DNA from 2 places in the Pseudomonas sp. HP_01 genome. Region 1 is predicted to be linked to the other one. Evidence: riboswitches for the same ligand, from Rfam matches in the RefSeq annotation. Region 1 holds a riboswitch; the other holds the start of a gene.
The links. Region 1 has a riboswitch for cobalamin ahead of cobW (cobalamin biosynthesis protein CobW). Riboswitches for the same ligand answer to the same signal wherever they lie in the genome.

Region 1 (3,206 bases):
CCAATCCCCACAGCACGCCTTCGCGGGCACTCGTCGGAGTACGCAGGGTGTAGAGCGCCGCGAGCATCAAGGCGAAACCGACTGCTACCACCAGATTGCCGCCCGCCGTCGACAGCACGCGCTGCCAGCCGTTTTCGGGCTCCCACGCCTCTTCGTCATGGACGTGACCGGCCATGGCGCCCTCGGCATGCTCATGCATTTCGGCGGCGGGTGCTTTCTCGTAGGTCTCTCCCTTCAGAATCAAAGGTGCGACCCAGAAGCTTTGCAACAGCGTTAACAACAGGGCGGCGAGCAGTCCGGTGAACCCGGCCGTTTGCGCGATTCGCTTGAACATGGCGGCAGGTCTCAATGGCAAGGGAAGGCGGAGCTGTGACGGGTGTCGTGTGCCGCGTTGTGCACCGCATCGATATGGGAGAAACCGGCGAAGTACACCAGAAATGCGCCGAGAAACATCGTGCTGACCGCGGCGACAAGGCGCTGGCTCAGGGTGGCGGTAACAACCGTCGTGATGGTGGTGCCGGACGTCTGGTGGGGTGTGCTGATGGGCATGGCGCTTCCCTCTGAAGTGGATTCAGCGGACGGAAAGGCGCGAAGACGCCGCGGGCGAATGCCGGCAGCGATCAACAGCGCCCGCCCACCGCGGGTTGTCAGGTAGCGTTATCGGGCCGGTCTCCGGGCTCGCGAGGGGCACATGCAACAGCCGTTACAGCCGTCGTGCCTTCAAGAATCGCCTTCCCATGTCGTTGCCGACACAGTGGATCTGATTCTTCACTCGCTTACCGTTGCGGGGGCAGCACCGGACTGATGCACACCCGAAGGTCTGCACGCACCGGTTTCCCGTTTCACCCTGTGAAGGGCACCCGTAACAAGGTGTGTAGAAGACCATGCGCTGTAAGGATCGTCAATCGAAGGGGCTTTCGGTGCGTCAATCGGCGCGGCAATCACTGCAACAGCACGATTGACCGGCCTGCGGTCACTGCGTAGCCTTGCGCACTTGAGGTTCGCCGGCCGCTTTTATGAAAGCCACCGGCGCTAAGAAGGGAATGCGGTGCCAAGCCGCAGCTGCCCCCGCAACTGTAAACGGACAGCTTCATTGCACAGCCACTGCGCGAGCGGGAAGGCGCGATGAATGCCAGTCGCCTGATGATGCTGTCAGCGACCGGCCGCCGTGAGCCAGGAGACCTGCCTCGACTCGGAACGCCTGCGGGCGGCCGAAGAATTCCACTACAACCGGGCGGGGTGATCCGGTGGCGAATCGAACCGCGCGCCTGCTTCCGCCGGCCCTGCGCTGTTTTCGTCCTCGTTGCCCTGCCGCACGCCTGAGGGCAACCGATGAAAACACTGGCCAAACTCCCCGTCACCATCGTCACCGGCTTTCTCGGCTCGGGCAAGACCACCTTGCTGCGGCACATGCTCGACAACGCCGAAGGCCGCCGCATCGCCGTCATCGTCAACGAATTCGGCGAACTGGGCATCGACGGGGACATCCTCAAGCAATGCACCATCGGCTGCTCGGAAGAAGAAGCCGTCGGTCGTGTGTACGAACTGGCCAACGGCTGCCTGTGCTGCACCGTGCAGGAAGAGTTCTTCCCGGTGATGCAGGAATTGGTCGCCCGTCGCGGCGACCTCGATCACATCCTCATCGAAACCTCGGGCCTGGCGCTGCCCAAGCCGCTGGTGCAAGCCTTCCAGTGGCCGGAAATCCGCAACGCCTGCACCGTTGACGCCGTGATCACCGTGGTTGACAGCCCGGCCGTACTCGCCGGCACCTTCGCCGCGTTCCCGGATCAGGTCGACGCCCAGCGCAAGCTTGATCCGAACCTGGACCACGAATCGCCGTTGCACGAGCTGTTCGCCGACCAACTGGCGAGTGCCGATCTGGTCGTGCTGAACAAGGCCGACATGCTCGACGCCGACGCTCTGGCCGCCGTGCGCGCGGAAGTCTCGGAAGAACTGCCGCCGGCAGTAAAAATCGTCGAAGCGAACAGGGGCCAGCTGCCGATCAGCGTATTGCTGGGCCTGGGCGCCGAATCCGAGCTACACATCGATGGCCGCAAGACCCACCACGATCACCATGAAGGCGACGACGCTGACGATCACGACCACGACGCCTTCGACTCGATTTCCATCACGCTGCCCCAGGCCGATGAATCGCTGTTGCTTGATGCCCTGACCCAAGCCGTCGTCCAACACGGCATCCTGCGCGTCAAAGGCTTCGCCGCCATTCCCGGCAAACCCATGCGCCTGCTGGTGCAAGGCGTGGGCACGCGTTTCGACAAACATTTCGACCGCGCCTGGAAAGCCGACGAAGCCCGCGAAACCCATCTGGTGCTGATCGGCCAGGAACTGGATGCGGGCGTTCTTGAAGCGCAATTGCGCGCTGCCGTCTCATTGCGTGACGCGGTCCCCGGGATCAAAGGCTAACCATGCACCTGCTGCGTACTCAGCCCGGCGGTTTCGTTCCCGACGACAGCATCGCTGACCTGGGCCAGACGCCCGCCGAGCTGGTGATCCTGTGCAGCGCCGACTCGAATCTGGCGCTACTGGCTGAAATCGCGCAGCAGTTGCCGGATGAATACCCGAGCCTGCGTCTGGCCAATCCGATGCAGGTGCAAAACCATGCATCGGTGGATCTGTACGTCGACGAGGTGCTGCGCCACGCCAAAGTCATTCTGATTTCCCTGCACGGCGGTATCGGCTACTGGCGTTACGGCGTCGAGCGGCTGGTGGAACTGGCGGCGAAAGGGGTGAAGCTGATTTTGGTCCCCGGCTGCGATCGGCCGGACCCCGAGCTGAGCGCGCACAGCACGGAATCCGTCGAAGACCGCGAGCGGCTCTGGCATTACCTGCGTCAGGGCGGCAAGCACAACGCGCAGTCGCTGTTCAACTTCATCGCCACGCGCTGGCTGGGCGGCGACTACCCGTGGGTCGAGCCGCAGACCCTGCCGCGCACCGTGATTTACCACCCGCAGAACGCCAACGCCGACCTGGCCCGGTGGCAGGCCGACTGGCGCGCGGATCAGCCGGTCGCTGCCGTGCTGTTCTATCGCTCCCACCTGCAAGCGGCGAACACCGGGTTCATCGATGTGTTCTGCGAGCGCTTGTCGGCCCAGGGCCTGAACCCGTTGCCGATTGCCGTCGCCAGCCTCAAGGAAGCCGGCTGCATGAGCGCGATCCAGGACTGGCTCGACGAGGTGGACTGCGAG
Region 2 (3,206 bases), on a different contig from region 1:
GCTCGATCATGACCAGCCGCTGCAACGGCTGTTCGACAAGGCTCGCCAGCACAATGCCGAGTTCGTTGTCGGCGGCCCTTACAGCTCCGGCGTGCTGGTGGGCGGCAAGCATTTCGAATACCAGGAAGCGTCCCAGGCGATGCTCGACAAAGTGGCGCATATTCAGGAAATCGCTCGGCAGTATCAGGTCGACATCAAGTCCGCAGCACTGCAGTTCGTCCTCGCCAATCCGCTGGTAGCCGCGGTGATTCCGGGTGCCAGCCGACCCTCGCGGATCATCGAAGACGTCACCGCGCTCAACGCACAGGTGCCGGATGGTTTCTGGCAGGCCATGCGCGATCAGGGCTTCATTGCCCTGCAGGCGCCAGTTCCCGGCAAAGACTGATATCGTGCCCAACGACGCCGGGCCAGACGCCCGGCTTTGTTTCCTGCGCGAGATCTGTCCATGCGAATTCTGATCGTCAACGTCAACACCACCGAATCCATGACCGAGACCATTGCCGAGCAGGCCCGCAGCGTGGCCTCCCCCGGCACCGAAATCATCGGCCTGACCCCGCGCTTCGGCGCCGAGTCGGTGGAAGGCAATTTTGAGAGTTATCTGGCCGCCATCGCGGTGATGGATCGGGTCATGTCCTACGAAGGGCCTTATGACGCGGTGATTCAAGCGGGTTACGGCGAGCATGGCCGCGAAGGCTTGCAGGAATTGCTCGACGTACCGGTGGTGGACATCACCGAAGCGGCGGCCAGCCTGGCGATGCTGCTAGGGCATAAATACGCGGTAGTCACCACGCTGGACCGCACCGTGCCGTTGATCGAAGACCGCCTGAAGCTGGCCGGGGTCTACGAGCGCTGCGCGTCGGTACTGGCCAGCGGCATGAGCGTGCTGGAGTTGGAGGAATTCCCGGAGCGAGCGGTCGAGGCGATCGTTGACCAAGCCATCGAAGCGGTGACTCGGGACAAGGCCGAGGTGATCTGCCTGGGCTGTGGCGGCATGGCCGGGCTGGATCAACTGATCCGCGATCGCGCTGGCGTGCCCGTGGTGGATGGCGTCACCGCGGCCGTCGCGCTGGCGGAATCGTTGGTACGACTTGGACTGAAGACCTCGAAAGTACGGACCTACGCCACGCCACGGCCGAAGAAGATCGTCGGTTGGCCGTTTAAGCAGTAGGCGCCCATTGTTCAGCACACGCAGATTGAAGGCGAACGTATAACCTGTGGGGGCGAGCTTGCTCGCGAAGACTGCATCCCGGCCGCTGAAGATTTAGCGAATGTGCCGGCCTCTTCGCGAGCAAGCTCACTCCCACAGGTAATAGCCTCTGCCACACCGCCGCTGCATTCGCCTCCACCCGCCGAATCGTTTAGTATCCCCGCCGCCGGTTTCCACTCGGAATTAATAGGGAATCCCCAGGCGCGTGCCTTCGCGCTGAAACGGAACTGTCCCCGCAACTGTAGGCGCTGAGCTCTGTTTCCTGTTTGCCACTGGGTCACCCCGGGAAGGCCGAAGCAGAGCGATGAAGCGCCAGTCAGGAGACCTGCCGGCCAGCATATTCATTCACCGGCGGGGTGTCCGGGGAAGGACTCCCGTTCGTGCGTCGTTCGCGCACGCTGTGCGCGCCTTTATCTTTGGGGCGCCTGTCGGGATGGACTTTCCAGCGCCTGCTTCGCCATGCATTCAGGCTTTCTGGAGATCGCTGTTCATGCCGCTGCGCCGCCTCGCTGCCCTGCTCGTCACGCTGACCTTGCCCACCGCCGCGCTCGCGGCGTCGACGGTTTACCCTTTAACAGTGGACAACTGCGGCGAAGCGTTGACCTTCCCCCACGCCCCGCAGAAAACCGTGACCATCGGCCAGGCCGCCACCGAGATGTTGTATGCACTGGGCCTGGGCCCTAACGTGGTCGGCACGTCACTGTGGTTCAACCCCGTCCTGCCCCAGTACCAAACCCTCAACGAGCGCATCGAGCGCCTCGCCGACAATGCGCCGAGCTTCGAATCGGTGATCGGCAAACGACCGGATTTCGTCCCGGTGCAGTTTGAGTGGATGGTCGGGCCACAAGGCGCGGTCGGCACCCGCGAGCAGTTTCGCGATTTGAGCATTCCGACGTACATCCTGCCGTCCGATTGCGAGGGCAAGAACAATCGGGTCGGCGCCGACGGCACGCGCCTCGAAGCCTTCCGCATCGACACGCTGTACAAAAGCCTGCGTCAGCTGGCGCAGATTTTCGACGTACAGGGCCGTGGCGAGCAGCTGATCACGGATTACCAGAACCGGCTCGCCCAGGCCGTGGCGCAGGCAAAAGCCCACGCCAATCCGCCCGTCTCGGCGGTGTTCTGGTTTTCCAGCCCGGACCTCAACGTCGACCCCTACGTGGCCGGGCGCAAGGGCATTCCCAACTTCATGCTCGACACCCTCGGCATGCGTAACGTCATCGACTCCGATGAGGAATGGCCGACCGTGGGATGGGAAACCATCGCCAAGGCTAACCCGACCGTGCTGGTCATCGCGCGCATGGACCGTCGCCGCTTCCCGGCTGACGATCACGAGAAGAAGCTGGCCTTCCTCCGCTCTGACCCGGTCACCCGCAACATGGATGCGGTGAAGCACAATCGCATCGTGATCATGGACGCCAGCGCCATGGAGTCCAGCGTGCGCCTGTTCGACGGCATCGAACAACTGGCCCAGGCCACTCAAGCACAATGACGTCAGTCAGCATGCCTCGGTCGAGCGTCGTCCGAATCTTCGGGCATGGCGCCTGGGCCATCGCGTTGCTGGCGTTGGCGGTGCTGGCGGGCGTGGCCATCGGCGAGACGTCGATCAGCCTGCCGGTGATCGTTCAGGTGCTGGCCAACAAGCTGTGGGCCGCAGGCTTTCCCCTCGATCCCATCGATGAGGGCATTGTCTGGAATTACCGCCTGACCCGGGCCATCGTGGCCGCCACCTGCGGCGCAGGGCTGGCGGTGTCGGGCGTGGTCTTGCAATCGCTGCTGCGCAACCCGCTGGCCGATCCCTATTTGCTGGGCATTTCCGCCGGCGCTTCGACCGGCGCGGTGCTGGTGGCGATCATCGGCATCGGCGCCGGAACCATTTCCCTGTCCACCGGCGCGTTTGCCGGCGCGATCGCCGCCTTCGCGCTGGTTGCCCTGCTCGCCCGCTCCTCTCGGGGCCAGACCGCTGCCGGCCAGATCATCCTGGCGGGCATCGCCGGGT

Region 2: it holds a riboswitch for cobalamin, as region 1 does, so the genes downstream of both, ACYAR8_RS05400 (ABC transporter substrate-binding protein) here and cobW (cobalamin biosynthesis protein CobW) in region 1, are expected to answer to the same signal.

What each region holds. Positions count from the first base shown of each region.
Region 1 is NZ_JBTOPV010000001.1:235,420-238,625, reverse strand. It holds gene ACYAR8_RS01085 (CbtA family protein) at 1-334, opposite strand, end outside; gene ACYAR8_RS01080 (CbtB domain-containing protein) at 346-549, opposite strand; cobalamin riboswitch at 647-879, opposite strand; cobalamin riboswitch at 981-1,204, shown strand; gene cobW (cobalamin biosynthesis protein CobW) at 1,333-2,424, shown strand; gene cobN (cobaltochelatase subunit CobN) at 2,427-3,206, shown strand, end outside.
Region 2 is NZ_JBTOPV010000006.1:5,890-9,095, reverse strand. It holds gene ACYAR8_RS05410 (aldo/keto reductase) at 1-385, shown strand, start outside; gene ACYAR8_RS05405 (aspartate/glutamate racemase family protein) at 446-1,168, shown strand; cobalamin riboswitch at 1,358-1,554, shown strand; gene ACYAR8_RS05400 (ABC transporter substrate-binding protein) at 1,698-2,699, shown strand; gene ACYAR8_RS05395 (FecCD family ABC transporter permease) at 2,711-3,206, shown strand, end outside.